3 regions of the Streptomyces sp. NPDC091376 genome follow, and region 3 is predicted to be linked to each of the others. Evidence: riboswitches for the same ligand, from Rfam matches in the RefSeq annotation. Region 3 holds a riboswitch; each other region holds the start of a gene.
The links. A riboswitch is a leader RNA that binds a small molecule or an ion and turns the genes downstream of it on or off. The one in region 3 is predicted to bind thiamine pyrophosphate.
Positions count from the first base shown of each region.

Region 1: it holds a riboswitch for thiamine pyrophosphate, as region 3 does, so the genes downstream of both, thiO (glycine oxidase ThiO) here and ACIQMR_RS16870 (thiamine ABC transporter substrate binding subunit) in region 3, are expected to answer to the same signal.
Region 2: it holds a riboswitch for thiamine pyrophosphate, as region 3 does, so the genes downstream of both, thiC (phosphomethylpyrimidine synthase ThiC) here and ACIQMR_RS16870 (thiamine ABC transporter substrate binding subunit) in region 3, are expected to answer to the same signal.

Region 1 is NZ_JBIVUF010000001.1:564,912-569,116, forward strand. It holds gene ACIQMR_RS02490 (thiazole synthase) at 1-376, opposite strand, end outside; gene thiS (sulfur carrier protein ThiS) at 383-598, opposite strand; gene thiO (glycine oxidase ThiO) at 595-1,782, opposite strand; TPP riboswitch at 1,780-1,892, opposite strand; gene ACIQMR_RS02505 (NAD(P)/FAD-dependent oxidoreductase) at 2,010-3,251, shown strand; gene ACIQMR_RS02510 (Rv2175c family DNA-binding protein) at 3,342-3,707, shown strand; gene thiE (thiamine phosphate synthase) at 3,823-4,205, shown strand, end outside.
Region 2 is NZ_JBIVUF010000002.1:550,993-555,197, forward strand. It holds gene ACIQMR_RS06855 (SsgA family sporulation/cell division regulator) at 1-54, shown strand, start outside; gene ACIQMR_RS06860 (YibE/F family protein) at 100-1,491, opposite strand; TPP riboswitch at 1,563-1,694, shown strand; gene thiC (phosphomethylpyrimidine synthase ThiC) at 1,687-3,474, shown strand; gene ACIQMR_RS06870 (DUF4240 domain-containing protein) at 3,536-4,120, opposite strand; gene ACIQMR_RS06875 (hypothetical protein) at 4,177-4,205, opposite strand, start outside.
Region 3 is NZ_JBIVUF010000007.1:101,624-105,828, reverse strand. It holds gene ACIQMR_RS16880 (DUF2180 family protein) at 45-263, shown strand; gene rlmN (23S rRNA (adenine(2503)-C(2))-methyltransferase RlmN) at 460-1,566, shown strand; TPP riboswitch at 1,612-1,723, shown strand; gene ACIQMR_RS16870 (thiamine ABC transporter substrate binding subunit) at 1,810-2,910, shown strand; gene ACIQMR_RS16865 (ABC transporter permease) at 3,003-4,205, shown strand, end outside.

The sequences.
Region 1 (4,205 bases), on a different contig from region 3:
CGTCGTCGACGAGCACCTCCGCCGCGTCCAGCAGTTCGATGGGATCGGGCAGCAGCGTCCGCTCGTCCGCCACCACCTCCAGCTTGATCCAGCCGGTCCCGAGGGCCTCGCGGGCGAGCCGTGCGGTCAGCACCGCCTCGCCCGCGGTGAAGCAGCCCGCGGTGTTCGGCAGGACCTGGATGCCGAGGCGGTCCAGCACGGAGAGCACGGATCCGTGCACGCTCGGGTCGAGACGGCGCATCGCCACCGTCGTCAGTTCCGTGCCGCTCGCGATCAGCGAGCGCTCCAGTACGTCGAGGCTCGGCGCCCCGCCCGTCCCCATGATCAGTCGGGACGAGAACTCCACTCCGCCCAGCAGAAAACGGTCGTCGGCCATGACTGGTCAGCCTCCCTGGACTGCGGTGAGGACCTCGACGCGATCACCTTCGCCGAGCAGGGTCCCGGACCATTCGCCGCGCGGGACGACGGTCTCGTTGACGGCGGCGGCGACCCCGGACGGCGCGGCGGTGAGCATGGCGACGAGTGCGTCGAGCGTCGTGCCGGTCGCGATGTCGCGCGGTTCCCCGTTCACGGACACGGTGTTCATGGGCGCGGTCATGCGGACAACTCCTGTCGAGCGGGAGACGGAGCGGAAGAGAAGCGGTGCGGGCTGAAGGCGCGTGCCTCCTCCGGAAGGCCACCGGTGACCAGGACGTGCGCCATGACATCGCCGGTCACCGGGGTGAGCAGGACGCCGTTGCGGTAGTGACCGGTGGCGAGCAGCAGACCCGGCAGTTCCGAGGGCCCCAGCATCGGGGCGTTGTCCGGGGATCCCGGGCGCAGCCCTGCCCGGGTCTCGGTCAGCGGCAGTTCGGTGAGGCCGGGCACCAGCTCGTGCGCGTCGCGCAGCAGCTCGTAGACGCCGCCCGCCGTGACCGTCGTGTCCCAGCCCAGCTCCTCGCTGGTCGCGCCCACGACCAGCTCGCCGTTCTCGCGCGGCACGAGATAGACATGGCTGCCGCGCACCACGGCCCGCACCGTGCGGGACAGGAACGGCGCGTAGGTCTCCGGCACGGTCAGCCGCAGCACCTGCCCCTTCACGGGCCGTACCGGAGGGAGCACCTGCGGGGGTACCCCGGCCAGCCGGCCGCTCAGACTGCCCGCGGCCAGCACCACCTGGTCCGCGGCGACCTCGCCGCCGTCGGCGAGCACGGCTCCGGTGGCCCGGTCCCGTGCCACGGACAGCCGCTCCACCCAGTGGCGGTGGAAGGTCACCCCGGCCCGCTCGCAGGCCACGACCAGCGCCTTCGCCAGCCGTCGCGGATCGATCTGGTGGTCGCCGTCCACCCGCAGCCCGCCGCGCACCCCGGGTGCCAGCATCGGCTCCAGGCGCCGGCACTCCCGGCCGGTGAGCCAGTCCGACTCCAGCCCGCAGCGCTGCTGCAGGGCGTGCAGATCCCGCAGTCCGGCCCGGTCGTCGGCGTCGAGCGCGACGGCGAGCGTCCCGCAGCAGCGGTATCCGGTGTCCTGGCCGCTCGCCTCCTCCAGCTCGGCGACGAACTGCGGATAGCGCCGGGCGGAGGCGAGGTTCAGCCCGAGCAGGGTCTCCTCGCCGTAGTGGAGCTCCGTCACGGCCGCGAGCATGCCCGCCGCGACCTGGGCGGCTCCGCCGCCCGGCGCGGGATCGGCGAGCGCGGTCCGCAGCCCGCGCTGGGCCGCCCGCCAGGCCGTGACGAGGCCGATGATTCCGCCCCCGATGACGAGGACGTCCGCGGATCGTCCTGGTGAATGCGCTGGACGCATACGTCTTCAGACCCTCCCTTCGCCGGCATGACCCGGATCAGGTTCGTACGGTCGGAGGCCGCCCAGCCTCCCTCTCAGCCCGGTGCGTCCGGGCTCCCGCGAGTATCGGTACGGTGGCCAGCCTAACCCCGCGGCCCAACGGGCAGTAGGGGAGCCCGGGCCCGGTCCCGCCGGGGCGAGGGGCGGTTCGCCTTCCTGACGTTTCGTCAGATGGTTAGGGTGGCCGGGTGAGTGAGACCGAGCAGACGGCGCAGAGCCGCCGTGTCGTCATCGTCGGCGCGGGCATGGCAGGCGTCCAGACCGCCGTGGCCCTGCGTGAACAGGGCTTCACGGGCAGCATCACCCTCATCGGCGCCGAGCCCCACCAGCCCTACGACCGGCCGCCGCTCTCCAAGGCCGTCCTGCTCGGCACGGCGGAGGGCTCCGCCTTCGATGTCGATTTCGAGGCCCTGTCGGTGGACCTGCAGCTCGGCCGTGAGGCCAGTGGCCTGCGGCCGGGGGCGCACGAGCTCGACACCCCGGCCGGTCCCGTCGCGTACGACGTCCTCGTCATCGCCACCGGCGCGGAACCGCTGGCCCTGCCCGGCACCGAAGGCGTCCCCGGCGTCCATCTGCTGCGCACCCTGGACGACGCGGAACGGCTGCGTCCGGTGCTGCAGCGGCAGCACGACATCGTGGTCGTCGGGGCCGGCTGGATCGGTGCGGAGTTCGCCACCGCCGCCCGCGAGGCCGGGTGCGCGGTCACCGTGGTCGAGGCCGCCGACCGTCCCCTTCCCGGCGCCCTGCCCGCCGAGGTCACCGCCCCGATGACGGACTGGTACGCCCAGAGCGGCGCGGAACTCCTCACCGACGCGCGGGTCGCCGCCGTCGAGCCGGGCACGGTCGTCCTCGCCGACGGTCGTCGGCTGGCCGCCGGCGCCGTCGTCGTCGGCATCGGCGCACGCCCCGCCACCCGCTGGCTCGCCGGGTCGGGAATCGACCTCGGCGCCGACGGCTCGATCACCGCGGACGAACGACTGCGCACCTCACTGCCCGATGTGTACGCGGTCGGGGACTGCGCCTCCTTCCCGTCCGGCCGCTACGGGCAGCGGCTGCTCGTCCACCACTGGGACAACGCGCTCCAGGGCCCGCGCACGGTCGCGGCCAACGTCATCGGCGCCGACGCGGGACGGCCGGCCGAGCCGGGGGAGATCTACGACCCGGTGCCGTACTTCTGGTCCGAGCAGTTCGGCCGCTTCGTGCAGTACGCGGGACACCACGGCGGCGCCGGAACCCTCGTCCGGCGAGGCGACCCGGCCGACGCCTCCTGGTCGGTGCTGTGGCTGCGGGACGGGATCCTCGTCGCCCTCCTGGCGGTAGGCAGGCCCCGCGACCTGGCCCAGGGGCGCAGGCTCATCGAGTCCGGGGCCCGGCTCGACCCGCAGCGCGCCGCCGACCCGGCCGTCCCGCTGAAGGCGGCGGCGCTCTGAGGTGCCGCCACGCCGTCGTTGTCCCTCTGAAGGCCGCAGCTCAGGCGGGCCCGGCTACCGACTGTCAGTCCGGGATGGCAGGCTTGTCCCGTGACCGAGATTGACGCAAAGATCGATGCTCTCGTCCCCGCCTGGCTCCACCTGCCGGACATCGCAGAAAAGCTCGATGTCGAGGTGACGCGCGTGCGGCAGCTGGTCAAGGAGGGCCAGCTGATCGCCGTGCGCCGCGGTGAGAACCGGACGCTCCAGGTCCCGGCCGCCTTCATCAAGGGCGACAAGGTCGTCAAGGGCCTCTCCGGCACCCTGACGCTCCTGAAGGACGACGGCTTCACCGACGAAGAGATGCTGGAGTGGCTCTTCACTCCCGACCCGACCCTGCCGGGAACCCCCGTGGAGGCTCTCGGGGAGAATCGCGGCACGGAGGTGAAGCGCCGGGCACAGGCGCTCGCCGTCTGACGTCGCTTCCCGCATCGCCCGACCTGCACACCGCTCGACGCGGTGCGCGGACCGCAGTCCGGCCACCCGGCCGGACCCGGTCCGCGCACCGCCGACCCACCGGGGGGTATCACCCATGTCCGATTCCCGTGCGCCGCTGTCCGACGCCCGGCTCTACCTCTGCACGGACGCGCGCAAGCGCCAGGGCGACCTCCCCGAGTTCCTGGACGCCGTCCTGTCCTCCGGGGTGGACATCGTGCAGCTGCGGGACAAGGGCATGGAGGCCGGTGAGGAGCTGGAGCACCTCGCGGTCTTCGCGGACGCCTGCCGCCGCCACGGCAAGCTGCTGGCGGTCAATGACCGGGCCGATGTCGCCCACGCCGTCCGCTCCGACGTGCTGCATCTGGGCCAGGGCGATCTGCCCGTGCCCGCCGCCCGGGCGATCCTCGGGCCCGACGTGCTGATCGGCCGCTCGACCCACGCCACCGAGGAGGTCGACGCGGCGGCGGCCGAGCCCGG
Region 2 (4,205 bases), on a different contig from region 3:
GGCAACCTGGAGGCCGCCCTGGGGCGCATTCTGGCCGAGGAGGCCGCCGGCTGACGGCAGCCGAACGCCGCGCGGCACAGCGCCGGTTCGGAGAGGGCGCTACTTCGCGCGCCGACGGCGGCCCTTGCTCCGTACCGCGCCGGTCATCGCGCCCGTCACGGTGCCCCCCGGCCGGTCGGCGGAGACGACCAGCGCCGCCAGCGCCGTGGTCACCGGTACCGAGGCGACCAGGCCGATCGAACCGATCAGGGTCCGGACGATCTCCTCGGCCACCAGCTCGCTGGTCGCCACCGTGCCCACACTCGACTCCGCGATCGAGAACAGCAGGAGCAGGGGCAACGAAGCGCCCGCATAGGCGAGTACGAGCGTGTTGACGACCGAGGCGATGTGGTCCCGGCCGATCCGGATCCCCGCCTTGTACAGACCTCGTGGTCCCATTCCCGGATCCGCCTGGTGCAGCTCCCAGACCGCAGAGGTCTGGGTCACCGTCACATCGTCGAGCACACCGAGCGAGCCGATGATGACGCCCGCCAGGAGCAGACCGGACATGTCGATGTTCGGATAAAGGCCGTGAATCAGTCCCGTGTTGTCATCGGTGTTCCCGGACAGCGACGCCCAGCCGATGAAGAGCGAGCCGAGCAGCCCGATCAGCAGCAGCGAGATGAGCGTGCCGAGCACCGCGACCGAGGTACGGGCGGTCAGACCGTGGCACATGTACAACGCCATCAGCATGATCGCGCTCGCCCCGACCACGGCGACGACCAGCGGATTCGATCCCTGCAGAATCGCCGGCAGGATGAACAGGGTCAGGACGGCGAAGCTCAGCGCGAGCGCGATCAGCGCCATCACCCCACGCATCCGCCCCACGAGGACCACGACGAGCGCGAAGATCCCGGCGAGCAGCGCCATCGGGAACTCGCGGTTCACATCGCTCACGGAGTACTGCAGATCGCGCGGGGCGTCGGGCGCGTACGCGACGATCACTTCCTGGCCCTGCTTCAGCTGACGTGACGCGTCCGGCTGGACGACCTCGATGAACGTACGGCCCTTGTCCTTACCGGTCGTGACCTCGACGGTCGCCTTCTTGCACACCTCCTGCCGGGAGTTGACCGCTGCACGCCCTCCGGGTGTCGAGGTGTCGCCGGTCGGCGGGACCTGTCCCGCGTTCACGTCCTTGCAGTCGACCTGCTCGACCCTGACCACCCGGGCCTCCTCGGTCTGCCGGTCGAAGCCGACACCGGTGCGCTCGTGCGCCGGTGCGCCGCCGGGCCAGAGGGCGACCAGGCCGACCACCACCGCCGCGGCGAACGGAATCAGTACCGCGGCGATGACCCGCCGCAGATGCCGTGAGACGGGCGCGGCAGGCGTGTGCCCGTGACCGTGCGCGTGACCGTGACCGTGTGCGTGGACAGGGGGGTGGTCAGGGGCATGGCCGACCTCCGGACCGTCCGTTCGGCGACCGGGTTGGGGCGTCTGCTGGGAGGAAGTCACCGACAGATCATCGCAAGAACGGAAGGGGTCCACTGTTCAGCACGCCCGACGGGGCGCTAGCGTGGTGGCACCTTTGCACACGCGGGAGCTCGGAGCACCGGGCTGAGAGGGCGCTGACCACCGTACTTCGTACGGACCAGCTGCGCCGACCGCCGAACCTGTTACCGGGTAATGCCGGCGTAGGGAGTAGGTCTCATGACCACATCGGACACGCGCACGCCTGCCTCCGGCACGGAGAGCACGACGGAGGCCGGGAAGTCCATCGGCTGGCACAAGGGATACGTCGAGGGCTCACGCCCCGACATCCGGGTGCCCGTCCGGCAGGTGCACCTCACCAACGGCAAGGACGTGACCCTGTACGACACGTCCGGCCCTTACACCGATCCGAACGTCGAGACGGATGTGCGGCGGGGTCTGCCGCCGCTCCGGGAGAACTGGATCATCGGCCGCGGTGACACCGAGGAGTACGCGGGCCGTCCCGTCCGCCCCGAGGACGACGGGATCAAGCACACGTCTCCGCGCGGTGGACTCCGCAACCTGGACGCGGTCTTCCCCGGCCGCCCGCGCCAGCCCCGCCGTGGGCGCGACGGGCAGGCGGTGACGCAGCTCGCGTACGCCCGCCGCGGCGAGATCACGCCGGAGATGGAGTACGTGGCGATCCGGGAGAACGTGTCCCCGGACGTCGTGCGCGACGAGATCGCCGCGGGCCGCGCGGTGCTGCCGGCGAACGTCAACCACCCGGAGATCGAGCCGATGATCATCGGCAAGCGGTTCCTGGTGAAGGTCAACGCCAACATCGGCAACTCCGCGGTGACCTCCTCGATCGAGGAGGAGGTGGAGAAGATGACCTGGGCGACCCGCTGGGGCGCAGACACGGTCATGGACCTCTCCACCGGCCGCAACATCCACACCACCCGTGAATGGGTGCTGCGCAACTCCCCCGTGCCGATCGGCACCGTCCCGCTCTATCAGGCGCTGGAGAAGGTCGACGGGCGCGCCGAGGAGCTGACCTGGGACATCTACAAGGACACCGTCATCGAGCAGGCCGAACAGGGCGTCGACTACATGACGGTCCACGCGGGCGTGCTGCTGCGGTACGTGCCGCTGACCGCCCGCCGCAAGACCGGCATCGTCTCGCGCGGCGGCTCGATCATGGCCGCGTGGTGCCTCGCGCACCACAAGGAGTCGTTCCTGTACGAGAACTTCGAGGAGCTCTGCGAGATCCTCGCGGCGTACGACGTGACGTACTCGCTCGGCGACGGTCTGCGGCCCGGTTCGATCGCGGACGCCAACGACGACGCGCAGTTCGCCGAGTTGAGGACGCTCGGGGAACTCAACACGATCGCCAAGCGTCACAACGTACAGACGATGATCGAGGGCCCGGGACATGTCCCGATGCACAAGATCAAGGAGAACATCGACCTTCAGCAGGAGATCTGCGAAGAGGCGCCCTTCTACACCCTGGGGCCCCTGACGACCGATGTGGCGCCCGCGTACGACCACATCACGTCCGGCATCGGTGCCGCGATGATCGCCTGGTGGGGCACGGCGATGCTCTGCTACGTCACGCCCAAGGAGCACCTGGGCCTGCCGAACCGGGATGACGTCAAGACCGGCGTCATCACCTACAAGATCGCGGCTCATGCCGCCGATCTCGCCAAGGGACACCCGGGCGCGCAGGAGTGGGACGACGCCCTCTCCGACGCGCGCTTCGAGTTCCGCTGGGAGGACCAGTTCAATCTGGCCCTGGACCCGGACACGGCACGGGAGTTCCACGACGAGACGCTGCCCGCCGAGCCGGCGAAGACCGCGCACTTCTGCTCGATGTGCGGTCCGAAGTTCTGCTCGATGAAGATCTCCCAGGACATCCGCCGTGAGCACGGTGGTGATCTCAGGACGGACGAGATCGAGGCGGGTATGGCGGAGAAGTCCGCCGAGTTCGCCGCGGCGGGCAATCGCGTGTACCTGCCCCTTGCGGACTGACCTGCTCGGACATGGCCCGGTCGACGGCGCACGGCAGAGCGTCGTCGACCGGTCGCCTTCGCTAGGCCGACCGCGTCTGGTCGCCGGCTCCCAGGTAAAGCCTTCCCAGACGAGGCAGTCGCCGACGCATCTCGTCCGCGTCGTCGAAGTCGAAGTCCTCACCCATGTCCACTGACTCGCTGTCCTGCTCGTCAGCCGAGCTGTACTCGGCCCAGGCTTCGTAGAAGGCATCCGGGTTTCCGGTGAGGGATTCGAAGGCGCCGCTCGCGGCGTAGTTCACGTCCTCGTAGAACAATGCCTCGTCGCGATGGGCGCCGGCGGCTTCCATGACGCCGGGGTGGCCGGCGAGGCTGTCCGGATCGAGGGCCGTGCGCTCGTACCAGTCTCGCCCCAGCGCGATCACTCCCGCCCGGAAGTCCATGAAACTGTCGTCGGAGCAGCCGCCGCCGATGAGGTAGGCAGCCGCCCAGACGTCCCAGCGGTACAGAGCGTCGTGCACCTCGTCGAACCGCTCCGCGTACTCGAGGATCTCCTGCGGCGGGCAGCCGGTGAGGAGGTCCACCAGGGCTTCGTCGAAGAGCGTGCCGGAAGCAGCGGCGGAGGAACGTGCGGATTCGATGACGTGCCAGAACCGGTCGATGTTCATGACGGAGCACTGTGCCATCGCGGTATGACAACAAGCCGAGGTGCAGTAGCCCGCGGCTACTCGGGCTGGTGTTCCGGGGGGCCGA
Region 3 (4,205 bases):
GCCAGCGGTATGGGAAGGCTCAACAGTTCGGAAGGGCGGTCGCCATGCATTGCTATGACTGCGCCACTGACGCGCTCCGACCGGTTCAGGCTGTCGCTGTAGCCACGTGCGCCCGATGCGGTGCCGGGATGTGCCGCACGCATCTGCATGTCACCAGCGATCCGGTGCCCGGTGTGCCCAACCCCCCGCCCAGGCCCAAAGCCAGACGACTGACGTGCGGCGTGTGCTATTCAGCGGAGAGCGCGGCCGCCGATCCTGCCTGATCGCCCCGGACGGACGCCCGCTGCGAAGAACCCAGGACCAGTCTCTGACCTGCGTGGACGCTCGATGGGACGGCTCAGGTCCTGGCCGTACGCGGGCCGTCGCAGGAGGGCCGGACGGCCGGAGCCGGCCCATGCGACCACTGCGCGCAGATGAGGGCCTGGGCCGGGCGAGTGGATCTGCGACACTGGTACGGCCATGCCTAAGCCCGGAGAACTCACTTTCGTCGCCCCCCGCGGAGCCAAGAAGCCCCCGCGGCACCTCGCCGACCTGTCGCCCGCAGAGCGCAAGGACGCTGTCGCCGCCATCGGCGAGAAGCCGTTCCGCGCGAAGCAGCTGTCGCAGCACTACTTCGCGCGGTACGCCCACGACCCCGCCCAGTGGACCGACATCCCCGCGGCCGCGCGTGAGCGGCTCGCGTCGGAGCTGCTGCCCGATCTGATGTCCGTCGTCCGGCACATCTCCTGCGACGACGACACCACCCGCAAGACGTTGTGGCGGCTCCACGACGGCACGCTCGTCGAATCCGTGCTGATGCGCTATCCGGACCGGGTCACGATGTGCATCTCCTCGCAGGCCGGCTGCGGAATGAACTGCCCGTTCTGCGCCACGGGCCAGGCCGGGCTCGACCGCAACCTGTCCACCGCCGAGATCGTGCACCAGATCGTCGACGGCATGCGCGCCCTGCGCGACGGAGAGGTCCCCGGAGGCCCGGCGCGCCTGTCCAACATCGTGTTCATGGGCATGGGCGAGCCCCTGGCCAACTACAAGCGGGTCGTCGGCGCCGTCCGCCGGCTCACCGACCCCGAGCCGGACGGGCTCGGCCTCTCCCAGCGAGGAATCACCGTCTCCACCGTCGGCCTGGTCCCGGCGATGCTGCGCTTCGCCGACGAGGGCTTCAAGTGCAGGCTCGCCGTCTCGCTGCACGCCCCGGACGACGAGCTGCGCGACACCCTCGTCCCGGTCAACACGCGCTGGAAGGTGCGGGAGGTCCTGGACGCCGCATGGGAGTACGCGGAGAAGTCCGGCCGCCGCATCTCCATCGAGTACGCCCTGATCCGCGACATCAACGACCAGGCATGGCGCGGTGACCTGCTCGGCCGTCTCCTCAAGGGCAAGCGGGTGCACGTCAACCTGATCCCGCTCAACCCCACGCCGGGCTCGAAGTGGACGGCCTCCCGTCCCGAGGACGAGAAGGCCTTCGTCGAGGCGATCGCCGCCCATGGCGTGCCGGTGACCGTCCGGGACACCCGGGGCCAGGAGATCGACGGAGCCTGCGGACAGCTCGCGGCCTCCGAGCGCTAGCAGCCCGCCCGAAGGGCCCATGTAATCTAGGCTCGAAACATCTTCATATTCCGACAGGGGAGCGCCACAGCGCTGAGAGTGCGGCAACCGTCAAGGCCGCAGACCCTCTGAACCTCGCCCAGGTCATTCTGGGTAGGAAGTTCGGACGAGACTCAAGCTGTTGCGCCCTGCCCGTCTCCGGATGTCCGATCCGGAGACGGGCAGGGCCGCGTCTCTTCCTGGTCATGCCCAGGAGGAATCTCAGTGAGCACCACCAAGAAGATCACGGTCACCGTGCTGGCCGCCGCCCTCGGCGTCAGTACGCTCGCGGCCTGCGGCGGGGAGTCCAAGGACGACTCCGCCGGTCAGGGGGCCGGAAGCGGTTCCAAGACCGTGACGCTCGTCAGCCACGACTCGTTCAACGCCTCCCCGGCGGTGCTGAAGGAGTTCACGAAGCAGACCGGCTACACGGTCAAGGTGCTGAAGAGCGGCGACGCGGTCGAGGCGCTCAACAAGGAGATCCTCACCAAGGGATCCCCGCAGGGCGACGTGTTCTTCGGGGTCGACAACACCACCCTCTCGCGGGCCCTCGACAACGGCCTCTTCACGCCGTACGAGGCCAAGGGCCTGGACCGGATCCCCGAGGCCGTGCAGCTCGACGGCGGCGAGCACCGGGTCACGCCCGTCGACACCGGCGACATCTGCGTCAACTACGACAAGAAGTACTTCGCCGACAAGAAGCTCGCCCCGCCGCGGACGCTCGACGACCTGATCAAGCCCGCCTACAAGAACCTCCTCGTCGTCGAGAACGCCGAGCGCTCCTCGCCCGGCCTCGGTTTCCTCCTCGGGACCGCCAGCGCCTACGGCGACGACGGCTGGCAGGACTACTGGAAGAAGCTGCGGGCCAACGGCGTGAAGGTCGTCGACAGCTGGGAGCTCGCCTACAACCAGGAGTTCTCCGGCTCCGCCGGCGGCAAGGCGGCCAAGGGCGACCGGCCGCTCGTCGTCTCGTACGCCTCCAGCCCGCCGGTCGAGGTGCTGTATGCCAAGCCGCAGCCCAAGGAGGCTCCCACCGGGGTCTCCACCGGCACCTGCTTCCGCCAGACCGAGGCCGCCGGCCTGCTCACGGGTGCGAAGAACGAGGCCGGCGGAAAGGCGCTGCTGGACTTCCTGATCAGCAAGAAGTTCCAGGAGGACATGCCGCTCAACATGTTCGTCAACCCGGTGGTGGGGGACGCGAAGCTCCCCGCGCTGTTCACCGAGTTCGGTGAAGTGGTGGCCGAGCCGCGGACCATGACTCCGGAGAAGATCGCCGACAACCGTGACCAGTGGATCCAGTCGTGGTCCTCACTCGTCCTGAAGTAGCCGAATCACCCGGTGGTGACGCCGACCCGCGCGGGAGGACCTCCGCGCGCGGGTCCGCGTCCCTGCGCGGGAGCGCGACCCGGCTCGCGCTGATGGCCGTGCCCGTCGCGTTCTTCGCGCTCTTCTTCGCCTACCCCGTGACCGCGATCGTCGGCCGCGGGCTCCAGGCGGACGGCGCCTGGCGGTTGGGCCGCATCGGCGAGGTCCTGGGCCGGTCCGACATCCTCGACGTCCTCTGGTTCACCGCCTGGCAGGCGCTCGCCTCCACCGGGCTCACCCTGCTGATCGCCCTTCCCGGCGCGTATGTGTTCGCCCGCTTCGACTTTCCCGGGAAGCGGTTGCTGCGGGCGGTCGTCACCGTGCCGTTCGTCCTGCCGACGGTCGTGGTCGGCACCGCCTTCCTGGCCCTCGTCGGCCGCGGCGGACTGCTCGACGAGCTGTGGGGCGTACGCCTCGACACGACCGTCTGGGCGATCCTGCTCGCCCATGTCTTCTTCAACTACGCCGTCGTCGTACGGACCGTGGGCGGCCTGTGGGCACAGCTCGACCCGCGCCAGGAGGAGGCCGCACGCGTCCTCGGCGCGGGCCGTTTCGCGGCCTGGCGGCGTGTCACCCTGCCCGCGCTGACCCCGGCCGTGGCCGCCGCCGCGCTGATGGTGTTCCTCTTCACCTTCACCTCCTTCGGCGTCGTCCAGATCCTCGGCGGACCGGCGTTCGCCACGCTCGAGGTGGAGATCTACCGGCAGACCGCCCAGGTCCTCGACCTGTCGACGGCCGCCGTGCTGACGCTCGTGCAGTTCGCGGCGGTCGGCGCGATCCTCGCCGTCCACGCCTGGACCGTGCGGCGACGGGAGACCGCGCTGCGGCTCGTCGACCCCGCACACACGGCGCACCGGCCACGCGGCGCGGGCCAATGGGCCCTGCTCGCGGCCGTCCTGACCACCGTCGTCCTGCTGATCCTTGCGCCGCTCGCCGTCCTGGTCGAGCGGTCGCTCGCCGAGGGGGACGGGCCCGGCGGCTACGGTTTCACCTTCTACGAGGCCCTGCGGTCGGCGGAGGCGAGCGGCGGCACCTTCCTCGTACCTCCGCTCGAAGCCGTCGGGAACTCCCTCCAGTACGCACTCGCCGCCACCGCCATCGCGCTCGTCATCGGCGGTCTCGCGGCCGCCGCCCTCACCCGGAGGGCGGGCCGGCTGGTCAGGGGCTTCGACGCGCTGCTGATGCTGCCGCTCGGAGTCTCCGCCGTCACCGTCGGCTTCGGATTCCTCATCACTCTCAATGAGCCGCCGCTCGAT